DNA from 3 places in the Paenibacillus sp. GCM10027629 genome. Region 1 is predicted to be linked to each of the others. Evidence: predicted binding sites of a transcription regulator. Region 1 holds the regulator's gene; each other region holds the start of a gene.
What was found. Region 1 encodes Rex, which represses fermentation and respiration genes when NADH is low (regulators of the CRP and FNR family bind a similar motif). Its sites were predicted from a motif close to TTGTGAAATATTTCACAA; they were not measured.
Positions count from the first base shown of each region.

Region 2: a site for Rex is predicted at 8,067-8,084, ahead of ACFQZR_RS06880 (cytochrome ubiquinol oxidase subunit I). Genes of this name have one in related genera too.
Region 3: a site for Rex is predicted at 4,312-4,329, ahead of adhE (bifunctional acetaldehyde-CoA/alcohol dehydrogenase). Genes of this name have one in related genera too.

Region 1 is NZ_JBHTGZ010000009.1:1,763,916-1,775,100, reverse strand. Features, by position in the region: gene ACFQZR_RS17675 (biotin--[acetyl-CoA-carboxylase] ligase) at 1-755, shown strand, start outside; gene panB (3-methyl-2-oxobutanoate hydroxymethyltransferase) at 1,021-1,902, shown strand; gene panC (pantoate--beta-alanine ligase) at 1,899-2,777, shown strand; gene panD (aspartate 1-decarboxylase) at 2,792-3,175, shown strand; gene ACFQZR_RS17655 (tetratricopeptide repeat protein) at 3,284-3,913, shown strand; gene dinG (ATP-dependent DNA helicase DinG) at 4,163-7,054, shown strand; gene ACFQZR_RS17645 (redox-sensing transcriptional repressor Rex) at 7,032-7,697, shown strand; gene ACFQZR_RS17640 (amidohydrolase) at 7,672-8,985, shown strand; gene ACFQZR_RS17635 (cell wall elongation regulator TseB-like domain-containing protein) at 8,997-9,491, shown strand; gene ACFQZR_RS17630 (cytochrome-c oxidase) at 9,592-9,993, shown strand; gene ACFQZR_RS17625 (hypothetical protein) at 10,142-10,681, shown strand; gene ACFQZR_RS17620 (AAA family ATPase) at 10,674-11,185, shown strand, end outside.
Region 2 is NZ_JBHTGZ010000005.1:188,550-199,734, forward strand. Features, by position in the region: gene ACFQZR_RS06850 (oligosaccharide flippase family protein) at 1-557, shown strand, start outside; gene ACFQZR_RS06855 (glycosyltransferase family 4 protein) at 663-1,796, shown strand; gene ACFQZR_RS06860 (phosphotransferase) at 1,798-2,799, shown strand; gene ACFQZR_RS06865 (ABC transporter ATP-binding protein) at 3,023-4,765, shown strand; gene ACFQZR_RS06870 (ABC transporter ATP-binding protein) at 4,752-6,632, shown strand; gene ACFQZR_RS06875 (FUSC family protein) at 6,840-7,865, shown strand; gene ACFQZR_RS06880 (cytochrome ubiquinol oxidase subunit I) at 8,181-9,599, shown strand; gene cydB (cytochrome d ubiquinol oxidase subunit II) at 9,586-10,602, shown strand; gene cydD (thiol reductant ABC exporter subunit CydD) at 10,602-11,185, shown strand, end outside.
Region 3 is NZ_JBHTGZ010000009.1:1,940,588-1,951,772, reverse strand. Features, by position in the region: gene ACFQZR_RS18625 (copper-translocating P-type ATPase) at 1-218, shown strand, start outside; gene ACFQZR_RS18620 (hypothetical protein) at 342-767, shown strand; gene ACFQZR_RS18615 (hypothetical protein) at 869-1,231, shown strand; gene ACFQZR_RS18610 (response regulator transcription factor) at 1,326-2,027, shown strand; gene ACFQZR_RS18605 (HAMP domain-containing sensor histidine kinase) at 2,027-3,337, shown strand; gene ACFQZR_RS18600 (Crp/Fnr family transcriptional regulator) at 3,375-4,094, opposite strand; gene adhE (bifunctional acetaldehyde-CoA/alcohol dehydrogenase) at 4,414-7,026, shown strand; gene pflB (formate C-acetyltransferase) at 7,200-9,464, shown strand; gene pflA (pyruvate formate-lyase-activating protein) at 9,523-10,269, shown strand; gene ACFQZR_RS18580 (extracellular solute-binding protein) at 10,464-11,185, shown strand, end outside.

The sequences.
Region 1 (11,185 bases):
AATCATCGGTGATGGGTCAGCAGATCAAATTGTTGGAATCAACACCCTCAACTCAGATCATAGCTCAGCAAATGGCTGAGCAAGGAGCGCCAGAAGGAACTCTAGTCATCGCAGAAGAACAGACGTCTGGGCGAGGTCGCATGGGGCGAGCGTTCCATTCTCCATCTGGTAAAGGAATCTGGATGAGTCTGATTCTGAAACCGCAGACATCTTTACAGTTCACACCACAGTTAACGTTACTTATTGCCGTGGCATTATGCCGTGCCCTTCAAAGACTTGTTCCGATATCGATCGGCATCAAATGGCCGAATGATCTCCTCGTGGGAACGAAGAAAATTAGCGGAATTCTGCTCGAGTCAAGTGCAGAGGATGAGCGGGTCCGCTATTGTATCGCAGGCATAGGCATTAGTGTGAATATGGATCCGGAAGACTACCCTGAGCCGCTGCGAGAGGTTGCCACTTCGCTTAAGATTGAATCGGGCTCTAAGGTAGATCGTACAGCGATTATTACAGAGTTCTTGGCTGAATTCGAGACGTTATACGCGCTCTATAACGAACAAGGCTTCGCGCCCATCCGAACATTGTGGGAGGCATTATCTATCTCACTGCACCGTCCGATTACCATCAATACGCTGCAAGGCAAGGTGATAGGAATCGCAGAGCAGCTAGACGAGCTTGGCGCACTATGGATTACCGAATCGGCAACAGGCGAACGACGCAAAATTTTCTCAGGCGATGTGGAATTTCACAGATGAAAATATGCATTGAATTTGTTATACTGGTCTGTATAGAGGCAGTATCAACCCCACGTTGAACTGCACTCTAACAGATGTGTACTAGCATTCCAATTGAACTCTATATCTTAGTGGACTATGGATTCTGCTCTGAGCCGAAGGGACCGAGACAGAAGGATCAGCACCATGATTCTTTTTTGTACGGTGACCTTTTTAGTGGAAATGCTAAAAGGTTTTTTTGTTTTGCGCACAATACAAAAAAGAAGGGATGATGAACATGACAGAAATGAAACGTAAACAACGACTGACAATTCCGAAGTTCAAACAAATGAAGGTGGATAAGAACCCCATCACCATGATTACAGCGTATGATTATCCATCTGCGATTTTAGCGGAGGAAGCCGGGGTAGACATGATCCTCGTAGGAGATTCCTTGGGGAATGTGGTTCTTGGTTATGACTCAACACTTCCGGTGACGATCGATGATATGGTCTATCATACCCGTTCCGTCGTTCGTGGTGCCCAGGACACCTTTGTGGTCGCCGATATGCCGTTCATGACGTATCACGGCAGTGTAGATCAGACGCTTCGCAATGTGGCGCGGTTGATGCAGGAAGGTAGAGCGCATGCGGTTAAGATGGAGGGCGGGGCAGAGATTGCACTTGCTGTGGATGCGGTCGTCAAAGCAGGCGTACCTGTCGTCGGACATATTGGCTTAACACCACAGTCGGTTCATCAAATTGGCGGATTCCGTGTACAAGGGAAGGTCCCGGAGGATGCGAAGCGATTGCTCGAGGATGCCAAAGCATTAGAACGTGCCGGTGCATTTGCCATCGTCTTGGAGCTCGTAACGGAAGAAGTGGCGACATACATCTCGGAGCAGCTAAACATCCCAACCATTGGCATTGGGGCAGGGCGCGGATGTGATGGGCAAGTGCTCGTATTCCATGATGTGGTCACCTATGCATCACCTTATCGAAATAAGAAATTCGTCAAAACCTATGTCGATGTTGGATCGTTAATCCGGCAGGGCATTTCACAATATGTGCAAGAGGTCAAAGAAGGCAGCTTCCCAGCGCCTGAGCATGTCTTTACAGCAGAAGATACCGTTGTAGAGAGCCTCTATGGCGCACGCAAGCAGGAACGAAAGGCGGAAACCGTGCAATGATTGCAATCGAGCAAATTACAGAGCTACGCCATCAGTTAGCTCATTTACGTCAAGAGCGTTCAAATGAAGGACGTATCCCAACAGTTGGCTTTGTGCCGACGATGGGCTATTTGCATGAAGGCCATGCAAGTCTAATACAAGCAGCGAAAGAGCAGTGCGATATCGTCGTATTGAGCATTTTCGTCAATCCGATTCAATTTGGCCCGAACGAAGATCTCGATAAGTATCCTAGGGATGCGGAGCGTGATTTAGCACTCGCTAAGCGGTTAGGTGTGGACCTTGTCTTCTTGCCAACGGTGGATTCAATGTACCCGACACCTACGAAGACGAAAGTCAAAGTCGATGAAGTGACGACGCTCCTGTGCGGAGCTAGACGCCCAGGACATTTTGATGGCGTTACGACGGTCGTCTCCAAATTGTTCAATATCGTCCAGCCTGATTATGCTTTCTTCGGCATGAAGGATGCACAGCAAGTGGCTGTAATCCAGCAAATGGTCTCTGATTTGAATTTCCCAGTGACGATTGTGCCATGTCCGATCATTCGTGAAGAGGATGGCCTTGCACTTAGCTCACGTAATGTCTATTTAACGGAACAACAGCGTCAAGAAGCACTTGTCTTATCACAGTCCTTATGCCGAATTGATGCGTGGATGCAATCCAAAGAAATCTCAACCGTATCCCAATTACGGGATCGTATTATCCAGCATATTGAGACATCGCCTTTGGCTGATATCGATTATGTTGAGATCTTATCTTTCCCACAATTAACGGAGCTGGGAATTAATGCGTCGCTTCAAGCGCATAAGGGTCAAGCGATCATCGCACTCGCGGTTCGATTTGGCACAACACGCTTAATCGATAACCGAATTTTATAAGGGGTTGACGGAATATGATGAGAAATATGATGAAATCGAAGCTGCATCGGGCGACAGTAACCGAAGCGAACTTGAACTATGTTGGAAGCATTACGATTGATCGCGATTTAATGGAAGCAGCAGATTTGTGGGAGAATGAGCGTGTACAGATCGTGAACAATAACAATGGCGCACGACTAGAGACATATGTCATCCCTGGAGAGCGGGGGTCAGGCGTGATTTGTCTGAATGGCGCTGCCGCAAGACTTGTTCAACCGGGCGATCAGGTCATTATTATTTCTTATGCGATGATGTCGAATGAAGAAGCCAAGAATTATAAACCACAAGTTGTAATTCTTGGAGCGAATAATCAAATCATAAGCCAGACCAATCAGGAAATTCACGCCACGATTCTTTAATCGTTGGTTTCCAGTATGAAAAGCCCTGCCTTTACGAAAAATGAACATGTAGCTGTTAGCTGTTGTACATCATCATTATTTCACTTTCGCTAGAGGTGGGGTGCATTTATGTTTCAACATTTATTTGCGACGATGAACGAAATGTTGGATGAGATTCTTGTGCATTATCCAAAGGCTCAAGGTGGGGCTAAGCAGGACTTGCAGCAAAAATTAACCTTGCTGAAATCCATGAGTGACGGGATTGTCGAGGAATGGCTCCGGTTCGAAGAGAAGATGGGAGTGCTGCGTGAAAGTCAGCCTGATCATGCTTCGGTGACTGTTCTTCCTGAGAGCCAGAGTGAAGCTTTTCAACGTGGACAAGGATATTACAAATTATGTATGTATGATTTGTCCGCTGAAGCGTTCGAGCAAGTGATCCGGCATTTTCCCGATTCATTGGTTGGACGTATTTATTTGGCCATGGCCTACCTGCAGCTGAATGAGTTCAATGATGCTTATCGACATTTTCAATTTATTATTCCCCTTACCGAGAGCAAGAAGCTGAAGGCCATCTCTTACAATGCTCTAGGCTGTATTCAAGCGCAAAATCAGAATATCGAGAAAGCGCAAGAATATTTCCATCATGCCCATCAAGCGGATCCGACCTTTCAAGAACCGCTCACCAATTTGAAGCTATGCGAAAGCACGGAATACGAAGGCGCTTATCAGTATGGCAGCGAATTAACTTCCTTTATGTAATCTTTAGAGGTTATTCAAAAAGTCATCTTTTGATCACGAAGTATTTCATTGAAGTGAATTTCGACATCGAATCTTGCGCTCATCCTCGAATTCTCACAACCTTAGCATTTGCTTCCGAAGTAAGTTTTCTTCGAAAACTTTCAGGTGCTGAAAAGCCGACTTTTTGAACCTGCAATTTTTAGCTAATTCCAAAATTCCGGGTGATCTGTTATGCTTAAGAGATCATTGGAACGAAGGGACCTTATTACGATGAAATTCGCAGTTCTCGATTTTGAGACAACAGGAAACCAGCCCACCGATGAAATCATTCAGGTTGGGCTTGTTATTATAGATCATGATTTATCCATAGATCGAATTTTCACTTCTCTTGTGAAACCAAGCACGAATATCCCACCTTTTATTACCCAATTAACCGGGATATCAAATGATGATGTAGCTGATGCACCAACGCTGGATGATGTGATGATGGAGATGGTACCTCTCCTTGGAGATGTCGTACTGGTCGCACACCATGTCGCATTCGACTTTAACTTTCTGCAGCAGGCACTGGATCAGACGGGGTATTTACCATTCACAGGTCGAATCTTGGATACGATCGATTTCTTGCGGATTTGCTTTCCTGCATTAACGACGTATCAATTAAGCGCAGTAACATCGTGGTTCGATATTCCGCACGAACGTCCTCATCAAGCGGACAGCGATGCCTTAGCCACTGCTCATGTATTACTGAAATGTCTGGAGAAGTTGGATGATCTTCCGCTCTTAGCTATTCAACGATTAGCTGATTTGTTCGCGCAAGATGACAGCGATCTGAACTGGTTCATGCATGAACTGCTGACTGACCGAGAGATGCGTCCGGTCATTACCGATGATAGTGGTCGTTCATTTCGTCAGTTCTCGCTCCATATTGAGGATTGGACGGAGATTCCTCCGCCTCGAGAAGAACTGCTTACCAACCCGCTAGAAGGCCAGACCTTCGAACAGTTCTGTACCGATTCGATTGATCGTCTACGACAATTCCTTCCTCAATTCGAACAGCGTGAAGCGCAGAATATTATGTTCCATGAAGTGAATTCAGCGCTAGAGGATGATCATCATCTTCTGTTGGAAGCGGGTACAGGAACGGGTAAATCCTTAGGGTATTTGATCCCTTCGATTTATTACAGTGTCAAGAATGATAATAAAGTGGTCGTCAGTACACACACGATTAATCTGCAAGAACAGATTCGACAGCGAGACGTGCCGCTTCTCAAGACGATATTACCGGTTGATTTCAGAGTATCGGTATTAAAAGGTCGCAGCCATTATTTGTGCTTGCGGAAGTTTGAACATAAAATAAATACAAAAGATTTCATTACGCCAAAGGAAGATATTATTACAGCAGCACAGATGCTGGTCTGGCTTGCCGAGACAGAGCATGGCGATAATGAAGAGCTGCATTTTGGCAATAAAGGAGCCGATTTCTGGGATACGGTTGCTAGTGATACGGATTCTTGTCTGAATCGAGCTTGTCCTTGGTTCCGCAAATGCTTCTACCATCGTGCTCGCCATGAAGCAAATATCGCAGATGTGATTATTACGAACCATTCCTTATTATTTACAGATATCAAGGTGGATCATCGATTCTTACCTGCTTATGATCATCTTGTCATTGATGAGGCCCATCATCTCGAGGAAGTCGCCGGGAAACATCTCGGTCTGCATGTGAAATATTTCAGTCTTGTTCATACCTTGCTGCGCTTGCTTAAGGATAGTAAGAATGGACAATTGCCGACGCTGCGTAATCGTCTCCATGTTATTCCTGATGAGAAGGCGCAAATGGCATGTGAAATTATTGAAGATTCCTATTCGCAGCTTGTTGATGCCAAAGAGATGTGGGATAAGTTAACGGAAATTTTGTTCAGTATGATGCCGCAGCGGACAAGTGATGCGAATCAAGAACAGGGCCAATATGTATATCGACTGCAGACAGAAAAAATGCCAAATGATTGGGATGCTGCTTCGGTACTCGAAGATCAGCTGAATGCCCTCTTGAACGAAATCGTTCGTAAATCTGAGCGATTGCTGCAAGATCTGCGGGATATACAGGAGGAATATGGGATTCAAGCGGCCGTGACGGATTTATCCGGAACAGTGAAGGATTTGGCGCGTGCGCGTGATGACATCCGATACTTTATGAAAATGAAGGAGCCGAATGTCGTATTCTGGATGGAAGCGAGCAGTCATTTCCGTAGTAAATCCTTGCAATTATTCGCTGTTCCAGCGGATGTCAGCGCTCAGCTGAAGGAATATTTCTTCGATGCGAAGAAAAGTATCGTGCTCACATCAGCAACCTTATCGGTTGATAAATCTTTCCAATATATGATTGAGCAGTTAGGATTGCAGGAAGCCCAGGATCAGGGACGGCTTCAGAGCATGGTGCTCCCATCGCCCTTCCAGTATCGTAAACAGGCGCTAGTGGTGATCCCACGCGATTTCCCGATGCTCAAAGGATCGAATCCGGATGCACATTTCGTGCAGACCTTAGTGAAGTCTCTGGCTGACGCAGCCGTGGCTACGCATGGCAGAATGCTCGTCCTGTTCACATCGTACCGGATGATGAAGCAGGTGTACGATCCACTCAAGGAGCTACTAAGCCCGCATCAAATTCAGGTTATCGGACAAGGCATTGACAGCGGGAATCGGAGTAAGTTAACTCGCAGGTTCCAGGACCAATCGGCGTCCGTTCTCCTTGGTACGAGCAGCTTCTGGGAAGGTGTCGATATTCCTGGTGATGCGCTAACCTGTCTGGCGATTGTGAGGCTTCCGTTCCAGCCGCCGAATCATCCGCTCATTGAAGCGAAGTCGGAGCTGCTGCAGAAGGAGAAGAAGAATCCATTCATGAAATTGTCGGTTCCACAGGCGGTTATTCGCTTCAAGCAAGGGTTTGGACGATTGGTACGTACCGCGCAAGACCGTGGGATCGTCATTATTTATGACACACGTGTTATTGAATCTTATTATGGCAAGTATTTCTTATATTCTTTACCAGGTCCGAAGATGGAGCATATGCGGCTAGATCAAATCGTGCCTCGAATGCAAGAATGGCTGTCGGACGAGGAAGAGAGGGGAGTCATCCATGAAAACAATGAAAATATCTGAAGCAGTTGTACGCCGTCTTCCCATTTATTTGCGCTATTTGAGTGAATTGCAGCAGCGTGAAGTCCTTACGGTCTCCTCGCAGGATCTCGGATTGAAGCTGGATTTAAATCCAGCTCAAATCCGTAAAGATTTAGCGTATTTTGGCGAGTTCGGGCGTAAAGGGATTGGCTATGATGTTGCTTATTTAATTCAGAAAATCCGCCAAATTTTGAAGCTAAATCAGCAGATTAATGTCGCTCTTGTCGGGGCAGGTAATCTTGGCCAAGCATTAAGTAACTACAATACATATCTTAAGGATAATATGAAAATTGTAGCTGTCTTTGATGCACATCAGCCGAAGATCGGCAGCAAGATTAATAATATTGTTGTTCAGCCGATGGAGGATTTAGAAGAGACTGTTCGTGAGCATAATGTTCGTATCGGTATTATTACCGTTCCTGCGATGGAAGCACAAAATGTGGCAAATGCTTTTGTGAATGCGGGTGTAGAAGCAATTCTGAATTTTGCACCGGTCATCTTAAAAGTGCCTCAGCATGTGCGTGTGCACACAGCTGATTTTACAACGGATTTATTGAGCTTGGCGTACTACTTGCACAATGGGAAGGATATGGACGAAGATGAAGAAGAATCTATGGATCATTAAGAACGGCTATTTCGCCGTTATGAACGCAGATAAACCTGTAATTCACGGGGTTATGGTGATAGAAGGGGATCAAATTCGGTATGTAGGCGAGCAGCTTCCAGCGGATTTGGTGATTCCTGAAGATGTAGAGGTTATGGATGGCAAAGGGCTATTGTTCTTGCCTGGTTTAATGAATACGCATGGTCACGCAGCAATGTCCCTGTTGCGCGGTCATGGTGATGATCTTGCATTGCAAGTATGGCTCCAAGAGAAAATGTGGCCGATGGAAGGCAAATTCACCTCGAAGGATGTCTATTGGGGTACATCATTATCTGTCCTGGAAATGTTAAAAGGTGGAACGACAACCTTCCTCGATATGTACGATCACATGGATCAAGTGGCAAAAGTGACAGACGAATCAGGTATTCGCGCGGTGCTGATGCGTGGAGCAATTGGTCTATGTCCTGAGGATGTCCAGCTGGCGAAGCTTGCGGAGGCGGTTCAATTTGCGAAGGATTGGCATGGCAAGGCGGATGGAAGAATTACGACGATGATGTCCCCGCATGCGCCTTATACCTGTCCTCCTGCGTTTATTGAGAAGTTCGTACAAGCTGCGCATGATCTAGACCTGCCAATGCATACGCACATGTCGGAGACGGCAGCCGAAGTACAGCAGAATGTGAAAGAATATGGGCTTCGCCCTGTGGCGCATCTCGAGAAGTTAGGTGTATTCACACGTCCGACGCTTGTTGCGCACGCGGTACATTTGACGGATGATGAGATTGAGACGCTTGCACGTTACAACGTAAGTGTATCGCACAACCCTGGCAGCAATTTGAAGCTTGCGAGCGGTGTTGCGAGAGTACCGGATCTGTTAAAAGCAGGCGTAACGGTATCGCTTGGTACGGATGGCGCAGCGAGCAACAACAACCTCGATATGCTTGAAGAAATGCGTCTTGCTGCATTAATTCATAAAGGGGTATCGGGTGATCCGACAGCTGTGCCTGCCTTGGAAGCCTTGCGTTTAGGCACGGAATACGGCGCGAAATCGATTGGGCTGGAGAATGTGACGGGATTGCTTCGTGCAGGGATGAAAGCCGATTTCATCGCTGTTAACATTGATCAGCCGCACTATAAGCCGCATACAGATCTGATCTCCCATGTGATTTACTCGGGTGCAGCACAAGATGTATGGCATGTATGGGTAGATGGCAAGCAGGTCGTCAAGAACCGTGAATGTCTAACCCTCGACGAAGAGAAAATTATGCGTGAAGCACAAGCTTGCTTCGACGGATTGTTAGCGCGTTAAGGGAGTTACAGATGCAGAGAAGATGGATCGTTATTATCATATCTGTCATTATACTGATTTTGCTCGGACTGCATTTATATTATCGGAATGTACAGAGCGGTGAATGGATTGCAGAAGATCGGGCAACGAAAGCTGCCTTAGAGCAATCATCCTTGAAGAAGGTAACAGGGATACAGAAGTCTGTATGGGAAGATGTATATTATATCGTCAATGGACTGGATGAGCAGGATCAGAATTTAGTGGTGTGGGTCAATCAAGAGGGAACTTCCGTACATACGGAGCAACTGAAGCAAGGTTCGACGAAGGAAGCGATACAAGAGAAAGTATTAAGTCGATCGCCTGGCGCAGATATCATTACAATCGTACCTGGCATTTGGGAACAGCAGTATGTATGGCAGGTGTTCTATAAAGCGTCCAAACCGAACGAAAAAGTACACTACTACTATGATTTTTACCGTTTCTCGGATGCAGGGTATTTGACAACGTATACCTTGCCTAATCGGTAAGAAAACCTTTGGAAAAAATGTATTCTAAAATAAGGATCTCGTCGATATACTAATCCCGACCGAGTAAGGTCATATTGATCGGAAGGGGTTGGTTCGATCCATGGGTGTTCGATTTCTGAAGATTGGCGTGCTGTACTTTATCTTGTCAATGGGTTTGGGGATGTATATGTCAATGGCCAAAGATTATGTGCTTGCAGGTGTTCATGCGCACGTAAATCTAATCGGTTGGCTATCTATGGCGGTATCTGGCGTGATCTATATATTATTCCCTAGGGCGGATAACAGTGCTCTGGCGAAGTGGCATTTTTGGTTAATGAATTTAGGTGTCATCGTTATGATGGGCTCTCTAATCACCTTATTGCTTACGAAAGAAGAGACGCCGTGGGGACCGATTATTGGTGCGGGTGGTGCTCTACTTATCCTTAGCGCCATTTGTCTCCTGATCAATCTCTTTAAAAATGTGAATATCAATGAGACGCGTACATCGAGAAATTCAAAGTGACAGCGGAATTTGAAGAGCTTGCCTTCTAAGGCAGGCTCTTTTTCAATTGTTCGAGCGATGGTTGGTAGGACTTCCACACATTACATTCTTCAATCGTATATATCCTATGATATACTGTGTGATATACGAAATGAAGGAGGGCGTTACATTGAAAATACGTGTTAAACCACTTATCCTAACACTGGTCGGATCGATGGCCGTCCTTTTTGGCGGCTGGTTCTTCTATCAGAATGTAGCTGTACAAAGTCCTGTAGAGAAGGTAGCCAAAGAAGTATCGACAGTATCTGATGCGAAAGCAAACATTACGCGAAATGATGTTCAACTCGTCATTCAAGTTCAGCCTGATGCGAATTTGCGAGAAATCGTTCAACATATATATCAGTCCGGTAATAAAGTCATTGGCGATAAGAAATTGAATATTACCGTAAGTAATCCGTCGTCTCCACTGCTTGATGATTGGTGGTCTCATGCTCTGTTCGGCGTCGCACAAGCGATGGAGAATAAGCAATACTCAGAGATTCCACAAGTATTAGAAAAGACGAGTAAGTCGTTAAATCTAACACAAGTTCACACATCTGCTGAGATGGATGAACGAAATGTATATGTTACCATTACCGATGGAAAGGCAAGCAAGTATGTTATTCTTCCTCGCAAGGGTGAGCCCGTGGGGGTGTGGCCTAATGCTTAAAGGGTGGAGAGAAGTCGTTATTGGATTTGTGATCGCGTTATTTATTTTTCTCGGCATCATTGGGGTGAACATCCTGCCTTTTGTTGGTGTCGCCCTTGTGATCGGAGTTATCTATTTAGCCATGAAGAGCCGTGGGGGCAGCTTGACGGTTGGAAGACAACAACGCCGAGTAGGCGGATCGTCTAAGCCTAGTTATTTGACCTTTGAACAGATTGGCGGTCAAGAACGTGCGAAGCAGGAATTGATTGAAGCGTTGGATTTCCTCATCAACCACGAGGAGATTAAGAAGTTCGGGATCAGGCCGTTGAAAGGTATTCTATTAACGGGTCCTCCGGGAACCGGGAAGACGTTAATGGCAAAAGCAGCAGCGCATTATTCGAATGCAGTGTATGCTGCAGCTTCCGGTAGTGAGTTCGTTGAGATGTATGTCGGGGTTGGTGCAGGCCGTATCCGTGATTTATTCAAGCAAGCAAGAGATCAAGCCGTGAAAGAGAAGAAAGAAAA
Region 2 (11,185 bases), on a different contig from region 1:
TTGGATGGGTGTGGGGTTGTACAGCGGGAATTCTCATCTTCACGTACAGTAAGTACATTTCATGGTATATCTTCGGTACATACGAAGCGTCGGAGCCTATACGATATCTGGCAGCTGTACCGCTACTTGTTGGATTACGAGAATTAACGACGAGTATGTTATGGGCACAGGAACGCAAAAAGGTACCTCTTGTGGGCCTTATCGTAGGGATTTGCATAGCAATCCCCATTCAGTATTTTCTGGTAGCCGTACCTGGGTTCAGTTATGCTGGACCTTCAGTAGGCATTCTGTGTTTGGAGCTTGTTACCGTAAGCTGGAATATTGGGGCATTAAAGTTGAGTAGGGTAGGTATACGATTAAGACCTTTGATCGTCGATATGATCCTTTTGTTCATACTCATGTTAGCAGTTACTTTAGGGATGAATTCGCTGATGACGTATCATGTATCCAATATATTTCAACTAGCACTTGGTATAACGCTGTATAGTGGAGGGGCAGCACTCTATATCTTTTGGCGTTCTCGATCCATGAATGACGTTCTTTTTCAATCTAAATGAACAATGATGTCTTTCCTAAACTTTAGAGTGTTTTATGGATAGAAAATTCGTACATTTTTGTTTCTAGAGCATAAAATACTCGAAAGTATTTATAGGAGGATTCCTATGGGCAGCAGAAGTAGACTTAAACTATGGGTCATGACGAGTGAATATCACCCTCGAATTGTTGGCGGGCTAGGAATTGTTGCCACACAATTGACCCGGAAATTGAGCAAAACAGGTTTGGATGTGACGGTGTTATGTACGAGTGAGGATGGCAAGAATCAGGTTGATAGTTCGAGAGCGAATGGCAAAATTGGTGTCATTAGGATTCCGAAAAATAAGAAATATTACCGTATGTCCTCTCGTTCGTTCAAACCCAAACCCCTATTAAGATTATCCACTTCGACAACCTCTGACCCGCCAGACCTCATTCATGTTCACAGTATGGAATATGCAGCTGCTGCAAGGGCGGCGGCAAGCAAGTTCAGTATTCCTCTCGTGTATACCTGCCATTCTCTTGCGTCCAAAGGGATTCATTCCAGTCATGGGAAGAATCAGACCCAATTAATTCGCAGTGCGGCAAAGATTGTCGTCCCGAGCAAATGGCAGGCAGCTGAGATTAAGGATTTATATCCAAAAAGCAGTCGGGGGAAGATCAGTGTTATTCCTAATGGTGTGAAGAGCGTCAGGAGAAGGAGAAAACTAAAGGGTTCATCTCATGAATTGCTTTATGTTGGAAGACTAATTCCTGATAAAGGCATCAAATCCTTGATCAGAGCCATTGCTTTATTGTCACGTGAGCACAAGAATGTACATCTAACCATCGTTGGGAAAGGGAAATCGATGAAAAGTTCACGTGCCCTAACACGACGTCTAGGGATTTCGAAGAACATACACTGGATCCCTAACAGAAAGAACGAAGAAGTCCTTGCGATGTATTCTTCTTATGGTGCTGTTATTGTACCAAGCAAGAAAGAATCATTCTGTCTGGTTGCCCTGGAAGCTATGGCTAGCGGTGTCCCCCTCGTATCCACCCTATCTGGCGGATTAAGTGAATTCGTAAATGCGAAGAATGCTCAGATTATACGATCCGTTGATAGCAAATCGATCGCTAAAGCAATCACATCGATGTGGAACAAACCAGCCAAGACCAAGAAACGTATTAGAAACGCTCGACTCACAGCGAAGCGTTATCGTTGGCGTGCAATTGCCCGTCAGTACAAATCGCTATTTTTGAATATGACGAAGGTGATTTAATATGAATGAGCGGATGTTCAACATCGCAGATGGTTTTGGGCTTGAGGTCAGTCGTATGAAGAAAATCCGGAAAGGGATCTATCGCGTTATCACCTGTGACCATCAGTCCTTCAGTCTCAAGCGTATGCCCAAACGACTTGCACGTCTGAAATGGACGGATCAGGTGCTGCAACGGATCAGGAAGCGTGGCGTGCTGATTTCTTGGCGTAATCCGCAAACGCGAGAAGGGCGTAAGCTCTATGTTCTTTCGTCAAAAGGTAAACCCTTCGTGCTAACGCCTTGGCTATCGGGTAGAGAACCATCCCCCACATCATTGAGAGATATGCGAGCTTGCGGTGAAGCATTGGCGCGAATGCATGAATCTGGAAAGGATGAAATCCTTGGTGGGATGAAATACAGCCGAATTGGGACCTGGAAATCTACGCTCCTAGCGCAGCACAAATTTCTGAAAAAAAAGATAAAAAAAGCGAAGCGGAATGAATTTCGACCTTCGATTAATTCATTTGTGCAGGAGCATGGTGCAGAAATTTTACGTTACTCGAATCAAGCGAGGAGATTGCTGCGACATAGCAATTATCGTAAGTACTGCAAAAAGCCTGGTCGATTCGGTGTTCTGAGCCACGGTGATGGAGGCCCTAGCAATTTTATCTGTAATGTCAAAGGAACGCATCTCATTGATTTCGAGACATTACACATTGATTTACGCGCCTTTGATTTGTATCGCGTCATCTATAATTCATGCAAGGACTATCATTGGGATTTCGCGATCGCCAAGGCGATTCTGAACGGTTACCGTCAGGTCGCAAAACTAAGTAAACACGATTATGAACTCATTCGAGTATGGTTGCGATTCCCATTCACAACATACCTCGTGCTATCACCCTTCCCAAGATTCCCTCTGAACAAAAAATATTTACGATGGGCGATTCGTTCCGAAAGACGAATTGGAACATTCCTGCAGAAGCTTGATAATTATGCAGTTAAACATAGTACTTCATCATAGGTCTGAACGAGGTTAGCTCAGCGTAAAAAGTTGATTCGGATTACAAAGGCCTTGCTGCGGCAAGGTCTTTTTTATGCGGTGTACCTGTGTGAGGGTCGGTATAGTAACACGTTAAAAGAGTCGTTATGGACGTTTTACTTTTCCAACATATAGGAGTATCGTGGAAGGGAAGGGTTTATTTATTGTGCTATGGATAGAAATCTACATTGGAGAGGAGAGACGTATGAAGTTTCTTAAGCCTTATATTCGAAAGTATTGGAAGCTGTTCGGGATTGCGGTGTTCTTCCTCATGATTGAGGCGTTATGCGATTTACTCCAACCGACGATTATGGCGAAAATTATTGATGACGGCGTAGCGAATAGTGAGATGAATGTTGTACTGCGTTTGGGCAGCCTCATGCTCATGATTACGTTGTTCGGCGCATTGACTGCGTCGCTGCGCAGCGTTATATCATCCAGGGTATCACAACGGTTCGGAGCAGAGCTTCGAGCGGATTTATTCCGTAAAATTCAAGGTCTGTCCTTCGAGAATATGGATCAGTTCGATCGCGCTTCGCTCGTCACGAGACTGACCAATGACGTCACACAAGTGCAGAACTTCGTCAACGGCTTGATGCGGATTTTCGTCAAAGCGCCGCTCGTCTGCATTGGCAGTCTGATCATGGCGGTGCGGCTCAATATGCAGCTGTCCGTGGTCTTAATCGTGGTAGTTCCACTCGTGGCTGTATTTATTTTACTCAATATGAAAATTGGCTTTCCTTTCTTCGTGAAGGTACAGCAGGCGCTGGATAAGGTTAATGGCGTGATGCGCGAATACCTCTCCGGCGTGCGTGTTGTGAAAGCGTTTAACCGTTTCGATGTGGAAGTCGATAAATTTGAGCAAGCCAACCAAGGGCTTCAATCCCGGTCGACGACGGCGATGCGCGTCATGTCGGTGTTCAGTCCTCAGATTGTGCTTACCGTGAATCTCGGCATTATTGCGGTGCTCTGGATCGGAGGCCTGCGCGTGGATCAGGGGCAAATGCAGGTCGGCCATATTATCGCCTTCATTAACTATATGACACAAATTTTGTTCTCTCTCATGATGATCTCGATGATCTTCAACATGTTCGTACGTGCCAAGGCTTCCGCGGAGCGGATTGGCGAGGTGTTCTCCACATGGAATGCGATGACGTGGGACAGCAAGGTAGAAGGTCAAGCCGATCAGCGCGGTCGGATCGATTTCGACGAGGTGACGTTCGCGTATGAGGGGACATCGGGGGACCCGGTGTTGAAGCAGATTTCATTCTCCTGTGCGCCTGGTCAGATGATCGGGATCATAGGCTCGACAGGATCGGGGAAGAGCAGCTTGGTTCATCTAATTCCGAGATTCTATGACACAACATCCGGTACGGTCAGCGTCAATGGCGTTGACGTTCGTCAAATGGATCCGCAGAAGCTGCGTGAGACGATTGCAATTGTACCGCAGAGAACCGTACTATTCTCGGGGTCTGTAATCGAAAATATTCAATACGGCAAGGAAAATGCGACACAAGAAGAGATCGAAGCGGCTGCGCGGATTGCAGAAGCGCATGATTTTATCGCGGAATCGCCCGAAGGGTATCATTCTAGAATCGGGCAAGGGGGCGTCAATTTCTCGGGAGGTCAGAAGCAGCGATTGTCTATTGCAAGGGCACTTGTCCGTAAGCCGGACATTCTCATTCTCGATGATTGTACGAGTGCCGTCGATGTCGCGACCGAGTCCCGCATTAAGGCGGGGTTGAAGCAATACGCAGCAGGACTTACCTGTCTGCTGATCGCACAGCGCATTACATCGGTCATGGATGCGGATCGGATTATTGTTCTGGAGGACGGCGTCATCGTTGGGCAAGGGACGCATCATGAGTTGATGGCCGATTGTACGGTATATCAAGAAATATTCCAATCCCAATTGGGAAAGGAGATGAATCATTATGCCGCAAAATAGTGGCTCAGACCGCGCTGCAGGTACAGCAGCGGCAGCAGCAAGACCGGGGCCAGGCGGTCCGGGAGGCGGCTTCGGCCAACGCGGAGCGGGGAGACCTGTCGTGAAGCCGAAGAATTTCAAGGCGACGCTGGCAAGGTTATGGCAGTATGTCGGAACCGAACGCCGCTGGCTGACGACAATTTTCATGTTCCTGATAGTCGATGCTTTGCTCATGTTGTTCGTCCCGTATTTAATTGGCAAATCGATCGATACGATGACGGGCCTAGAGGGCCATGTAGACTTTGATCTGCTCGAAGTGATTATTATTGTACTCGCTTCGGCCTATCTCATAGATGCCGTCCTGACGCTTCTCCAAGGTTGGTTCATGGCGGGGGTCTCCCAGCGGATCGTTATGAAGCTGCGCAGCGCGTTATTCGCGAAGCTGCAGAAGCTGCCTGTCGCCTATTTCGATCGGCAGTCCCATGGCGAGGTCATGAGCCGTCTCTCGAATGATATCGATAATGTGAGCAACACGATTTCCCAATCGACGACGCAGCTGATGTCCGGGGCGATTACGATTGTAGGTTCGCTCGTCATGATGATCGTGTTAAGTCCGATTCTGACCTTGGCGAGTCTCATCACGGTGCCACTTGTCTATCTGCTGACCCGGACGATTGCACGGCGGACGAGTGTGTTGTTCAAGGAGCAGCAGGTTCAGCTTGGCAAATTAAACGGACATATTGAGGAGACGATTTCGGGCATTGAAGTCGTGAAGGCGTTCAATCATGAGGAACGTGCTATTGCGGACTTTGATGCAGTGAATGACCAACTGTTCAAAGTTGGGCTTAAGGCGCAAATTTGGTCAGGATTCCTTATGCCGATCATGAACGTGATCAATAACCTCGGGTTCGCCGCAGTCGCGATGGTCGGTGGGGCGCTCGCTGTGAAAGGGATGATTACAGTCGGCGTTATTGCGGGCTTTATCAGCTATTCTCGGCAATTCGTTCGCCCGCTCAACGACATGGCGAATATATTCAACGTGCTTCAATCGGGTGTAGCGGGTGCGGAACGTGTCTTCGAGGTGCTGGATGAGCAGGAGGAGCCCGAGGATGCACCGCGAGCCATTGAATTGCGGAATCCGAGTGGACATGTCGTCTTCGAAGATGTGCAATTCGGTTACCGCCCGGATGTGCCCATTCTGAGTCATGTCAGCTTCGAGGCGGAGCCAGGAAGTAGTACGGCGCTCGTTGGACCAACTGGTGCGGGCAAGACAACCATTGTGAACCTGATTACGCGGTTCTATGACGTGACGGGCGGGCGTATCCTGATTGATGGCAGAGATATTCGGGATTACACGCGAGATAGCTTACGACGCGCTTTTGGCTTCGTGCTGCAGGATACGTACTTATTCTCGGGTACGATTAAGGATAATATTAAGTACGGCAAGCCGGATGCGACGGATGCAGAGATTCGGGCGGCAGCTGCCATGGCGAATGCGGATGTATTCATTCAGCGGCTGCCGAAGAAATATGACACGGTACTCTCGGAGAATGGCGGCAATCTAAGTCAAGGTCAGCGGCAGCTGCTCGCGATTGCACGAGTGATTCTGGCGAAGCCATCGATCTTGATTCTGGACGAAGCGACGAGCAGTATCGATACGCGTACGGAGCTGCATATCCAAGATGCGCTGCTGAACATTATGCAGGGGCGGACCAGCTTCATTATTGCGCATCGGCTGAATACGATTCGAGATGCCGATACGATCATGGTCATTGACCATGGCTCGATTGCAGAGAAGGGCGGACATGACCAATTGCTGCAAGAAGAGGGCGTCTACGCGAGAATGTTCAACAACCAGTTCCGCAACCTGGAAGAGAAGCTGTCGTAATGTTATAGGTAGGGAACCAGCAGATGGAGGGCGAGAGCCCTCCTTTTCTCACCACATTGGCGATAAAAACCACCTCTAAACGCGGTCGCTCATCGTCGAATGTACCTCGATAGAGGTTTTCTCATAACTTGCCAACGCGCTGATGCACCATGTAATATTAGGCTGTACAGAGAACTCAGCACGTTGACAGAGGGAAGGAGGTGCGACATGGCATTAGGACCGCGTGTATTAAAAACAGGAATTGCTGTCGCGATGGCACTATATATCAGTATGTTTCTTGGATTCCAGACGCCTGTTATTGCAGCCGTTGCCGCGATCTTTGCTATGCAGCCTTCTATTTATCGTTCTTGGCGTTATTTCTTGGACCAGCTTCAGACGAATACATTGGGTGCAGCTATTGCACTTCTCGTCGGCATGGCATTCGCGAATGATCCACTCATTATTGGTTTAACTTGTATTATTGTGATTATGATCTGTCTGAAGATGAAAATGGAAGAGACCATCGGTCTGACGCTCGTGACGGTCATTGCCGTGATGGAAGCTTCTGGGCAATGGGATTTCGCATTAAGTCGATTCTTACATACGCTCGTCGGGATTGGTTCGGCTTTTGTCATTAACATTCTGTTCTTCCCGCCGAAGCCGAATGTACAGTTCTTGAAGCAGATAGATGCTGTCTTTAATAGGATGTCGCTGCTCCTTAGGACCGCCATCTCCGATGAGATGAAAGAATCCTCTTTCCGCTCCGAATACCATGCACTCGAGACGGAAATGTTGTCCTTGCATGATAAATTTAATTTGTTCGAAGAAGAAATCAAGAAGATCAAACGCGCCAAGTATCGCAGATCGCGGCAGATTGTTGTCTACAAACAGATGCTGAACACGCTCCAGAAAGGGCTTGAAGTGCTGGAGACGATCGATAATCATTACTTCCAATCCACACGAACGCCGGAAATCAATGCAGCCTTCGACAGACATTTGGAGCTGCTTGAGAAAGCGCATGAATTAGTCCTGTTGAAATTAGACGATAAAATGAAGCCGGAGCTGGAGAGTATCGAACAGATGGAGATCGAGAACGAGAAATTCCTCCAGACGGTCATGCAGAAAATTCATTTCGACGATGGCTCTCGCCGATTATCAATTGTCGCAGCTGCTTGCTATGAATACGGGTATCAGATTGCTCGACTGGATCGACTCGCAGGACATGCAGATATTGAGGAGAAATCTTCAGCATAAGATGGAAAAAAGAGACCCGGGTGTAAGGCATGCTTATAAGGCAGGCCTAGCACTCGGGTTTTGTTATGATAAAATGAAGTTTTTATTTTTGGACGGGCTGCCTTGAATGCAAGTGCATTTGACCTTCTTTTCTGTCTTTTTCAGGGCATTGTGTGACGAAATCGGGAATGTTCCCTTGCGAAAACGGATTCGCGCGAGATAATGTGATAAAAATCACATTAGAATATTCGAGGCCATGACAGAATACAGGAAGGAAGTGGGGCGGGGAGCCTTCGCCTCCAAATTAAAATGTTATCGAAAGGTGGATATGAACGGATGGATGCTGTATTTCTGGCAAGATTACAATTCGCATCGACGACAATCTTTCACTTTATCTTCGTACCGATATCCATTGGTCTTGCGTTAACGATTGCAATTATGCAGACCATGTACGTCGTTAAAGGCAAGGAAGAATACAGAAGCATGGCGAAATTCTGGGGTAAATTATTTCTCATTAACTTTGCAGTTGGGGTTGTTACGGGGATTCTGCAAGAATTCCAGTTCGGGATGAACTGGTCAAACTACTCGAGGTTCGTCGGAGACGTCTTCGGGGCGCCGCTGGCGATCGAAGCTTTGCTCGCGTTTTTCTTAGAATCGACGTTTATTGGTCTATGGATTTTCGGATGGGATCGACTATCGAAAAAGGTACATTTGGTCTGCATTTGGCTCGTTAGCATCGGTACGATTATCTCCGCATTCTGGATCTTGCTTGCGAACTCATTCATGCAGCGTCCAGTTGGATTTCAAATTCTGAATGGCCGCGCGGAGATGAATGATTTTTGGGCCCTGATCACGAATGGCCAGCTGCTCGTAGAGTTTCCGCATACGGTATTAGGTGCATTTGCAACAGGTGCATTCTTGATTACGGGGATTAGTGCTTACAAGCTGCTGAAGCGTCAAGATGTGCAATTTTTCAAGAAGTCTTTCCATATTGCGATTATTATTGGTCTGATTTCCTCTGTCGGTGTGGCGCTGTGGGGGCATCAACAAGCACAATATTTGATTCATACGCAACCGATGAAAATGGCTGCCAGTGAAGCCTTGTGGGGCAAGAGTGGCGATCCCGCGGGTTGGACGGTCTTCGCGACCATCGATCCGAAGAAGCAAGAGAATGGGATGGAGATTCAGATTCCGTACTTGCTGAGCTTCTTGTCATATAGTAAATTTTCCGGTGAAGTTAAAGGGATGTTAGAACTGCAAGCAGAATATGAGGCGACTTATGGTCCGGGGAATTATATTCCACCGGTACGCACAACCTTCTGGAGCTTCCGCATCATGGTTGGAGCGGGATCCCTGATGATTCTTATGGGTCTATATGGTACGTTCCTGGCGTGGCGCAAGAAGCTGGAGCAGCCGAACAAATGGTTCATGCGTTTGATGGTCTTAGGCATTTCGTTACCGTTCATCGGGAATACGTTCGGATGGATTATGACGGAGATTGGGCGCCAGCCTTGGACGGTCTTCGGATTAATGCGTACGGAAGACAGTATCTCACCGAGCGTAGGTGCGGGGCAGATTCTGTTCTCGGTCATTGCTTTTTCAACTATTTATCTGATTCTGGCGATTATTCTTGTCTATCTATTCATCAAAGTGATTCGCAAAGGGCCTTATGCGCCGGATGATCACCATGATGAACATTCCCATGATCCATTCGATCAAGTTGTGAAGGAGGAGAAGCAACATGCACTTACTTAATGATCTCTGGTTTGTTCTAGTGGCGGTGCTGTTCATTGGGTTCTTCTTCCTCGAAGGGTTTGACTTCGGTGTCGGGATGTCGACGAAATTGCTCGCAAGAACGGATGGAGAGCGACGCGTGTTGATCAATTCGATCGGTCCTTTCTGGGACGCGAATGAAGTCTGGTTGATTACTGCAGGGGGCGCGATGTTCGCGGCTTTCCCGAACTGGTATGCGACCTTGTTCAGTGGATATTACACACCGCTTGTGTTCCTATTGCTAGCTCTGATCGGGCGCGGGGTCGCGTTCGAATTCCGGGGTAAAGTCAAACATGAAAAGTGGAAAAAGACATGGGATTGGGTTATTTTCCTCGGCAGCTTATTGCCGCCGTTATTGCTTGGTGTCGTCTTCGCAGGTTTGATCAAAGGGCTTCCGATTGACGCACAGATGGAAATGAAAGCTGGCTTGTTCGATATGGTGAACGGGTACACGCTCGTTGGCGGTCTAACGGTCGTAATGTTGTGCCTCGTGCACGGTCTGATGTTTACAACATTGCGTACGGTGGGAGACTTGCAAGTAAGAGCGCGTAAGCTCGGACAGATGCTGCTCATTCCACTTGGGATATTGCTTGCAGCTTTCGGGATCATGACATATACAATGACGGATGTGTTCGAAGTTCGCGGCGGCATTCTTGCAGCGGTCGGCGTCGTTGGCCTCATTGCGTTCTTGTTGTCAGGTTACTTCATGAAAGTAAAAAAAGACGGCTGGGCGTTCGGGATGACAGGTGCGGTGATCGTGTTGTCGGTCGCATCGGTATTTATTGGATTGTTCCCACGTGTTATGATTAGTTCGATTGATCAAGCGTTCAACTTAACAATTGATAATGCAGCATCGGGAGCGTACTCCCTTAAAGTTATGACGATTGTAGCGTTAACCTTGCTGCCATTCGTATTAGGTTATCAGATTTGGAGTTACTTCGTATTTCATAAACGGGTTCACGAGAAGGAGCACTTGGAATACTAATGGGAAAAGACATAATGGGATTGAAGGGGGCAAAGTCGGTGCTTGCGCTGACGGCCTTCCTGACCCTTGTTCAAAGTGTGTCTATTATATTGCTGGCGACATGGCTGGCGGAGGTCATCTCCGCCTTGTTCGCTGGCCAACCGCTGCAGGAACAGTACGGCAAAATGGCCATGTTCCTGTTTGCTTTTATATTGCGGCAGATCACGGGTCTTGCGATGCAGAAGATAGCCTATCGGTTCGCGGAGACAACGGGCAGAGATTTGCAGCAACAGCTGCTGCAGAAGCTGTTCGAGCTTGGCCCTCGGTTCGCGAAGAAGGAAGGAACGGGCAACCTCGTGACGCTCGTGCTCGACGGCATAACGCAGTTCCGCACCTATCTGGAGCTGATCGTTCCGCGGATGATGGGTGTGGCGATTACGCCAGCGCTTATTGTCCTCTTTATCTTCGTGAAGGATCCAACAGCGGCACTTATCTTGATTGTGACGTTACCGATTCTGATCGCTTTCATGATCTTGATTGGGCTTGCGACGAAGAAGCATACCGAGAAGCAGCTTGAGACCTACCGGAAGCTATCGAATCACTT
Region 3 (11,185 bases), 180 kb from region 1:
GAGAAGATCTGAACTCGATTGCAGATGCCATTCAGATTAGCAATAAGACGATGAACAACATGAAATTAAATCTGTTCTTAGCGCTCGTGTATAATACGATTGCGATTCCTATTGCGGCTTTTGGCTTGCTAGAGCCTTGGATTGTTGGAGCAGCGATGGCGCTAAGTTCTATATCGGTTGTGTTGAATGCTTTACGATTACAGAAGGCGAAATGGTAGTAATCCCTTGATTTGGGACTTTTGAACGAGTGATATCATTTTGTAATCGCTTTGATACCCTTTTTCGTACAAACTGTATCATAATAGAATCGTTAGATTATGTGCGGAAAGAGAGTGTCGACGATGAATTCAAAGAAACTAATCCTCGGAATTTACGCATTGATGTTAAGTTTATTCATCATATCGTGTTCTACAACAGATCATCTCGATTCCGAAGCCCCGGTACTAAAGAGTACGCAGGTGAACACGGTTCCTACGATTGCTATCGGTATTAATGGTGGGAATATCGTTCCGAATCTTACGAAATCCATTTTAAGTAAGTATAAAGAGGGGATCACATTGCGGCAGCTTCTTGAGGGCAGTGGTGTCATCAAATTAACTGCAGATGGTAAAGATATCGTATCTGTGAACGAAGTCGCCTTGGATTCGCGGCTCCATTGGGGAATTCTACTCAATGGTAACCCGCTGACAAGCGGAAAACGGATGGATATGGTCATCAAAGAAGACGATATTCTAGAGATCGTAGTGAAAGAAACGAAAACGAAATAAATCACGTTGATTTTCATACACTTTTCACATCATTTTTCGATAATCCTCACATGATTGGGCGCTAATATTAGGTTATACCCAATCGAGAGGAGAGTTACAAAATGATGAATTTGAAAAAAACCGTTGTAACATGTTTGACAGCTGCACTGATGGTGGTTAGCGCTGGTACAGCAGCCTTTGCTGCAGATGCACCAACGACAGCGAAGAAAGTAGATACGAAGGCAGCGGCAAAGGTAGAGACAAAAACGGCAACAACGAAAGCCGTGAAGGTTACTAAACCAGCACCTGCTCCTAAAAAAGCTAAAACGGTGAAAGTCGTTAAAAAAGCCGTTAAATCAAAACATAAAGCTGCGAAGCTTAAAAAACATGTATCTAAACATAAAAAACATCATCACAAAGCCATTAAAAAAGCAAAAACAACAACAACGACAAAAGCAAAAACAACGACGAGTAGCAAGAAGTAAGCAATTGATCCATAAAGGCGGGAGGACGGAGTCTTCCTGTCTTTCTTGCTTTCTGCTAGAGTGAAGGGAAAGTAGACGAAGGAGGGAGCATGTGGTGTCACATATATTTGTTGTTGATGACGATCCGAATATTTTACAACTCATTTCAGAGTATCTGCGTAAGGATGGGTTTCAAGTGACATCCTTCCCTGATGGTCACGAACTTGTGGACCGAATTCGTTCAGAGGCGCCGGACTGTCTGATTCTAGATATTATGATGCCAGGCGTGAATGGGTTGTCACTGCTTACAACGATTCGTACATTCACAGAGATGCCGATTATTATGATTTCAGCACGCGGGGAGGAAGAGGACCGGATCATTGGTCTGGAGCTGGGGTGTAATGATTTCCTTCGTAAGCCGTTTCATCCCCGTGAACTTGTTGGGCGTGTGAAAGGTATGCTGCGTCTCGTTCAAATGCATAAATCTGTGGACGCAACGACGTCAGAACATGGAACTTATTTAACGGTTGGGAATATGAAGGTCAGTGAGGAGCTTCGCCGCGTTGAGGTGGAGGGGATGGAGATATCCTTCACTTCTCGTGAGTATGATTTGCTCGTATTCCTAGCGACTCATATGGAGCGTCCATTCAGTCGAGAACAGCTGATTCAGCAGGTCTGGAAATATGATTTCTTGGGCGAAGTTCGCGTTGTTGACGATCTTGTTAAGCGGCTTCGTAAGAAGTTGGGCGATGCAGGAGCAATTTTCCATATTGATACGTTGTGGGGTTTCGGCTATAAGGCGACGGTGAAAAGCTGATGCGTACGATTCGAGGTCGAATTTTTATTGCACTCATTATTGTCATGATTTTCTCCGTATTCACGTCCGTCTATATGGTAGATCGGCTCGTCGATGGTATGTTAATGGACCAAGCAAGGAACCAGTTGCGTATTCAGATGGAGAAAGGGATACAAATTATTGAAGGCGGCGATCCCGAGGATTTAAGCTCAGATGATTTGGAATTGCGCTTTCGGGATCGGATGTACTATGCTGATTTTTTTATCCTTAACAAAGAAGATAAGATCATAGCTGCAGGTGATGATGAAATGATTGGTCGAACTGTGCATATTTCGATGGGGCGACAGGATCATTTCTTCGAGCTGAACCAAGAGAAAATGATGTATACGCATCAAAATCTCAAAAATGGGCTGCGCATCATTGTCTATACGCCAATGGATATTTTGAATCAAGTTTCAGATCGAATTCTCCATATCTCGATAAGATCGGTCATTATCAGCTTCGTCGTCATCTTCATCGTCGGCTTATGGCTAGTCTGGAATACGACGAGACCGCTTATGAAGCTTAAAGAGGCGGTGAGCCGATTTGAACCATCGTATCGAGGCGCACGGATGCCGAAGGGAGACGACACGGAAATTGGACAGTTAATGAATACATTCCACACCATGTCCGAACGTATTAGGCTGCATCATCAGCAGCAGACAGAATTCCTGCAGAACATATCTCATGAACTTCGTACGCCTTTAATGTCTATTCAGGGATATGCGGAGGCGATTAAAGATCAGGTGGTGTCCGTAGAAAAAGGGGTAGAGGTCGTATCGACGGAATCCAAACGGCTGATTCAATTGGTCGATAAGCTGCTGCAGCTTACAAGACTAGAGACCTTAGACGAAGTATGGAAAATGACAAATGTAGATTTGAAAGAGTTGATTGAGCAGGCTGTACAGTTATTGGGGCCCGCTGCTAGTGAGCGTCAGGTTAAGATCGAAATGCATGCTGCCGCGATGGAATTGGCTATACCCGCGGAGCAAATTTTTCAGCTGACCATTAATTTTCTGCAAAATGCGGTTCGCTATGCAGCGACGGAAGTGGTAGTAACACTGGAACAGACGCCAAGTGGGTTTTGTATCATCGTTGATGATGATGGTCCAGGGGTGCCCATCGCAGAGCGGCAATCTGTCTTCGAACGGAATTATATCGGCGAAGCGGGAGTAACGGGAATTGGGCTCGCGATCTGCAAGCATATTGCAGATAAGCTGCAGACGAAGGTCGAATGTCTGGAATCACCGAATGGTGGTGCGAGGTTTACATTTGAATATAAGACGAAATAAAGACCACCTATGCTTTTTGACTAGGCGGTCTTTATTATTAAATGCGGCATATCGATAATGGGCATTTCTCACAATGACAAATTTCCTGCAGCTGCTTAACATCTTTAATGACAATGAGTCCGCCTTCGTATTCGATGGCATCTTTCTTACGTAGGTCGCTAAGCATCCGATTTACACTTTCACGTGTCGCACCGATCATATTGGATAAGTCCGTATGTGTTACTTTCTTGTTGATAATCGTGTGTTCTCCGTGCGGTTCACCATAAGAATTACTTAGTCGAATTAGTGTAGAGCATAAGGCGCCAGGTTTTCCATAGAGCATGAGGTCGCGGAATTTCGTCTGCGTGAGCCGATGATGCTGTCCCATCCATTTCATGAACTCAATGGAGAAGTCGCAATGTTGGCAGAGGAGAAGCTCAAGATCTTTCTGCTCCACGATACCAATTTCCGTCTCTTCCATCACTTCAGCTGTGAAGCTGTGTTTGCCTTGGTTGAAGGGATCGACATTCCCGACTAAGTCCCCAGCTTGGTACATATACATAATGAGCTCTTTGCCCTCATCAGTCGATTTTGTGATTTTGACTCGGCCTTTGCTAATATAGAACAGTTTGTCGGTTGGATCGCCCTCCCAGAATAAATGGGATCCCTCTGGAAAAATTCGTTCTTTCATTACGACAGATAACCGATTGAAGTTCATGTCCGAGAATACGCTGGTATTACCTGTTCTTTCTACATCGGTTGGAGATAGAAGTGTCATAATATCATTTCCCTCCTCTGATATGCACTTTTTTAGTTGTTAAAATCTATGATGTGCATTTCTTCACAAACTTATTTTATCACGTTTTTGATCACATCATAACGTTAATTTTTAAGTAAATTTGAATATTCAGTAAACATTGTGGTAAAAATCACTGACGAATAGTAGCACAATCGAAAAAGTGATATTGTGATTTCTTTCACAATATGTTCACACTTTGTGAATAATTTCACGTAGAAATTTGGGGAACAATGTGATATGATCAATTTGTAAGCAGGAATTGTTAAATATATGAAGTTTAAATGGAGGATGGAGAACCATGGCAGTGAAAGAGACAAAAGCAGAAAAAACTGTACCTACTGTGCAGGAACACATCAATTCCCTCGTAATGAACGCGAAAGCAGCGCTTGACGAGTTCATGGGATTTAACCAGGAGCAGATCGACTCCATCGTTCAGGCGATGGCGCTTGCAGGACTGGATCAGCATATGCCACTTGCCAAAATGGCCGTGGAAGAAACTGGCCGTGGCGTATACGAAGACAAAATTACGAAGAACATCTTTGCTACAGAGTACATTTACCACAGTATTAAATATGATAAAACGGTTGGCGTGATCGAAGACAACTCATTCGATAATTTCCAGAAGATTGCTGAACCTGTCGGGATTGTGATGGGGATTACACCAGTAACCAACCCGACATCAACAACCATGTTCAAGGCTCTGATTTCGATTAAAACACGTAACCCGATCATTTTCGGATTCCATCCATCAGCTCAGAAATGCAGCGTCGAAGCCGCTCGTATTCTACGTGATGCAGCAGTCGCTCATGGCGCACCGAAAAATTGTATTCAATGGATCGAGTTCCCTTCCATGGAAGCAACAGATTCATTGATGCATCACCCAGATATTGCGCTTATCTTAGCAACTGGCGGATCAGGCATGGTGAAGGCGGCATACAGCTGCGGCAAACCAGCACTTGGCGTTGGACCGGGTAACGTGCCAGCGTTTATCGAGAAAACAGCGAATATAGAACAAGCAGTTACTGACCTAATTCTCTCCAAAACATTCGATAACGGTATGATCTGTGCTTCGGAGCAAGCTGTGATCATTGAAGAGCCGATTTATAATAAAGTGAAGAAAATAATGACAGACAATGGATGTTACTTCTTATCCAAAGAAGAAACAGCGAAATTAACAGGCAGCGCGATGAAAGGCGACAAATGTGCGGTAAATCCCGTCATCGTTGGACAGCCGGCAACGAAAATTGCTGAGATGGCTGGTATCAAAGTTCCTGAAGGGACTAAAATTTTGATCGCTGAACTTGACGGTGTAGGTACACAATATCCATTATCAGCTGAGAAATTAAGTCCAGTTCTTGCTTGCTACAAGGTAAAAGATGCTCAAGCAGGTATCGATCGCGCAGCAGAAGTTGTCGCATTCGGCGGTATGGGCCACTCGTCAGCGATCCATTCGAACGACCAAGATGTGATTGCACGATTCGCGGATCGTCTGCAGACAGGTCGGATTATTGTTAACTCTCCATCGACCCATGGAGCAATCGGGGATATCTATAATACGAACATGCCATCGCTCACACTTGGTTGTGGATCTTACGGACGTAACTCGACATCCTCGAACGTTACAGCAGTTAATCTCATTAACGTGAAAAGGGTGGCGCATCGTACCGTGAATATGCAATGGTTCAAAGTACCGGATAAAATTTATTTTGAAAAAGGAAGCACACAATACCTTGAGAAAATGCCGGATATTAGCCGCGTCTTGATCGTAACGGATCCAATGATGGTGAAGCTTGGATATGTTGATAAAGTAGAACATTATTTGCGTAAACGCCAAACTCCAGTTGCGATTGAGATCTTCTCGGATGTTGAGCCGGATCCATCGACAGCAACGGTTGAACGCGGAACAGCGCTCATGAACAGTTTCCAACCAGATTGCATTATCGCACTTGGCGGTGGATCGCCGATGGATGCTGCGAAAGGCATGTGGCTGTTCTATGAATACCCTGATACCGACTTCGACGATTTGAAACAGAAGTTCATGGATATCCGCAAACGGATCTACAAATACCCACGTCTCGGACAAAAAGCGAAATTCGTTGCGATTCCGACGACTTCCGGTACAGGTTCAGAAGTAACATCGTTCGCGGTTATTACGGATAAAGAAAAAGGTAATACTAAGTATCCTTTGGCAGACTACGAATTAACACCAGACGTAGCGATTGTCGATCCTGAGTTCGTATACTCATTGCCTAAAGTAGCTGTTGCTGATACAGGCATGGACGTATTGACACACGCGATTGAAGCTTATGTATCCGTAATGGCGAGTGATTTTACCGATGGTCTTGCGATCAAAGCGATCCAGCTGGTATTCCAATACTTGGAGAAATCCGCCAACGAAGCTTGCCCAACTGCGCGTGAGAAAATGCATAATGCTTCGACGATTGCAGGGATGGCCTTCGCGAATGCATTCTTAGGCATTAACCACAGCTTGGCGCATAAATGGGGCGGTCAATACCATACAGCACATGGACGTACAAATGCGATCTTGATGCCGCATGTCATTCGTTATAATGCGAAGAAACCGACGAAGTTCTCCTCGTTCCCGAAATATAACCATTTCGTTGCGGATGAGCGCTACGCAGAAATCGCGCGTATTCTAGGATTGCCAGCGAAGACGACGGAAGAAGGCGTCAATAGCTTGGTCAATGCAATCCGTGATCTGAACAGAAAATTAGGCATTCCTGAATCATTCCAAGCGCTTGGTTTCGATGCGAAGGATTTTGAATCGCGTGTTGATTATTTGGCAGATCGTGCATTCGAAGATCAATGTACAACAGCCAATCCGAAATTGCCGCTTGTAACTGAGCTAGCAGATGTCTACCGCAATGCCTTCTACGGTAAATTTGAATAAAGTTTTACGATTTCATTAATGTAGAAATTGGATGCGTAGAGGTGTGATGGATGTCACACCTCTATTGCGATAAATGAGCTAGAATAAGGATGTAACGAGATAGTGAAAAAAGTTACAAAGTATTGTCGGCTGCTCCGATGAGCGGCGAAAATAGAAATAACGGAGGGATTTCGATGTCGGTGATCGAAAGAGAAGTTATGGACAAACAACAAAACGGATGGCGTGGATTTAAAGACGGTAAATGGAGCAGAGAGGTAAACGTAAATAACTTTATCGGTCTGAACATTACGCCTTACCTTGGTGACGAAGCTTTCTTGGCAGGCCCTACAGAGAATACAACGGCCCTTTGGAAGATCGTATCCGAACTTACGAAAAAAGAAATCGCGAATGGCGGCGTGCTGGATGTAGATGTGAATCATCCTTCAACGATCGTATCCCATGGCCCTGGTTATTTAGATAAAGATAAAGAGCAAATCGTTGGACTTCAAACAGATGAGCCTTTCAAACGTTCGATCCAACCATTTGGCGGCATTAAAATGATGATTGATGCATGTAAAGCATACGGCTTCGAATTGCCGCAAGAGATCATCCACATGTTCACAGAAATTCGCAAAACACATAACCAAGGTGTATTCGATGCCTATACATCGGAGATGAGAGCAGCACGTAAAGCGGGTATCATTACAGGTCTACCTGATGCTTACGGTCGTGGACGGATTATCGGTGACTATCGCCGAGTTGCCTTGTATGGTGTGGATTTTTTGATCAAGCAAAAACAACAAGATCTAAAGAACTTGGAACTTGATTCCATGACTTCGGATGTTATCCGTGACCGTGAAGAAATTTCTGAACAAATTCGCGCATTAGGCGAGCTGAAGAAAATGGGTGAAATGCACGGATTTGATATCTCGAAGCCAGCTATGAATGCGAAAGAAGCGTTCCAATGGTTGTATTTCGGATACCTTGCAGCGATTAAAGAACAAAATGGTGCAGCGATGTCCTTAGGACGTTGTTCATCTTTCCTAGATATTTATGTCGAGCGCGACCTTCAAGAAGGTACGTTGACCGAAGAACAAGCACAAGAATTGGTTGACCATTTCGTTATGAAATTGCGTATCGTTAAATTCTTGCGTACACCAGATTATAACGAATTGTTCAGTGGTGACCCAACATGGGTAACAGAATCCATCGGTGGTATGGGTGTGAATGGCGAGACACGTGTTACTCGTAACAGCTTCCGCTTCTTGCACACATTATACAACCTAGGTCCTGCTCCAGAGCCGAACTTAACGGTATTATGGTCGACGAAATTGCCAGAAGGCTTCAAAAAATATTGTGCAAAAGCTTCGATCGAAACAAGCTCCATCCAGTACGAAAATGATGATTTGATGCGTCCATACTTCGGTGACGACTACGGTATCGCATGCTGCGTATCTGCAATGCGTATTGGTAAACAAATGCAATTCTTCGGCGCGCGTGCCAATCTTGCCAAAGCATTACTATATGCGATCAATGGCGGCGTAGACGAGAAATCTGGTGCTCAAGTTTCCCCAGAATTCCCGCGTATCACATCTGAAGTATTAGACTACAAAGAAGTCATGAAACGTTATCACAATGTGATGGAATGGCTTGCGAAGTTGTATGTGAACACACTCAACGTCATTCACTTCATGCATGATAAATACTCTTATGAGCGTATTGAGATGGCACTTCATGATAAAGACATTCTTCGCACGATGGCTTGCGGTATCGCAGGATTGTCGGTTGTTGCCGATTCCCTAAGTGCGATTAAATACGCGAAAGTTCGCCCAATCCGTAACGAGAACGGGATTGCCGTTGACTTCGAAGTGGAAGGCGAATTCCCGAACTATGGTAACAATGATGATCGCGTTGACTCCATTGCGATCGAGCTTGTTGAGACATTCATGGGTATGATTCGTAAACACAAAACATACCGTGACTCCTTGCCAACACAATCCGTTCTGACTATCACTTCGAACGTTGTATACGGTAAGAAAACAGGTACGACACCAGATGGTCGTAAAGCGGGCGAGCCATTTGCACCGGGTGCGAACCCAATGCATGGACGCGATAAGAAAGGTGCTCTTGCTTCCTTGAGCTCTGTAGCGAAATTACCGTATGAGCACAGCTTGGATGGAATTTCCAATACGTTCTCGATCGTGCCTAAAGCACTTGGTAAGGACGAAGAGTCGCGCAAAACCAACCTGACATCCATGATGGATGGCTATTTCGGCAGCGGAGCGCATCACTTGAACGTGAACGTATTCGCACGTGAGCAATTGCTTGATGCGATGGAACATCCAGAGAACTATCCGCAGCTTACGATTCGTGTATCTGGATACGCGGTTAACTTCATTAAGTTGACGAAAGAACAACAAATGGACGTTATTAACCGTACGTTCCATGGATCCATGTAATATCAATAGCAAACTGTTATAGCTATACAGTGCATTGCAGAGAGGATGCGTGAAGCGAGTGGAGGGACGTATTCATTCACTAGAAACTTTTGGCACCGTTGATGGACCAGGTATTCGTTTCGTGTTATTCATGCAGGGCTGTGCGATGAAATGTCAGTATTGCCATAATCCCGATACATGGGATACATCCGAAGGCAAGCATGTTACGATTGAAGATATCATCAAAGAAATTGAGCCATATATCCCGTACTACAAAAACTCTGGGGGCGGACTAACCGTCTCCGGAGGAGAACCAACATTGCAAGCGGACTTCGTTGCGGCCTTGTTCCGAGAAGTGAAGAAGCGGTGGGATCTGCATACGACACTGGACTCGAATGGATTCAACGATCCCGAATCGGAACGTATGGAGCATTTGATGGAAGTAACCGATCTCGTGTTACTCGACATCAAGCACATTGACCCCGAGAAGCATCTGAAGCTGACTTCGCAATCCGTTGAGCATACGCTCAAGACGGCGCGTTGGTTATCCGATCATGGGAAGAAAGTCTGGATCAGACATGTGTATGTGCCTGGCATCCATGATGATGAGAATGACTTGTTGAACCTGGGTCGATTCATCGGCACGCTTAAGAATGTCGAGAAATTTGAGATCCTGCCATATCATCAGATGGGGATTTATAAGTGGGAACAGCTTGGACGGGAATACCCGCTACAAGGTGTACCTTCTCCGACAGAAGATGAAGTTAAGCGGGCGTACCGTTTGATCGAGCAAGGAATACAAGAAGGTAAAACGGTCCAAATATAAAGTTTTGAATAAAGAACTGTTGATTTCTAATCCTAGAAATTGACAGTTCTTTTTGTTGTCATTTTATCTAATGGATTTTGGACTGTAGATGATTTTATCCCTCGATCATCGAAATGACGTCCTTACATAATAAGCAGTAAGACCTATAATAAAGGTGTAGCAAACAAATAAAAGTTTTTGGGAGGGTCTTCTAAATGAAGAAAAGTCTATTGATGTTACTGACATTCGTGTTCGTTGCTTCGATCGCGCTAGCAGGCTGTGGATCCAAAACGGAAGAAAAGCCAGCGACGACAACAGATAACAACAATGCAACGACGACGACAGAAACGACTAAAGAACCTGAGCAGGCGAAACCGTTCGAAATGACAATCCGTCATACACAAGTCGGGGAGCAAAAGAAAACTCGCTTTAAAATGCTTCAAGAAGTTGTAGAGAAGACACAAGGCGAAGTGCAAGGCCTAACCTTTAAATTAGATGGTGTTGACTCTGACGTTAACCGTAAAGAAAAGCTTAGAGGCGAGATGGCATCCGGCAGCGTACCTGATATCTTCGATGCATTCGGTAGCCCAGATGCAAAAACATATGCGAAAGCAGGAAAAATGCTTGATATCACGCCAATCCTTGATGAGCTTGGCATTAAAGATAAATTCACGAACTTAGGCCCTTGGACAGTTGATGGCAAAGTATACGGCTTGCCAATCGGTGCATCCGCTGAAGCGGTATTTTACAACAAAGAATACTTCGAGCAAAAAGGCTTAAAAGTACCTACGACATTCGATGAGTTCCAAACCTTGCTCGAGACGATTAAAAAAGACGGTAAAATTCCTCTAGCAGCTGGATCCAAAGCAGCATGGGTACCATTAATGATCACGAACAACCTATGGTCCCGTACAGCAGGTTCGGATGTAACGGAGAA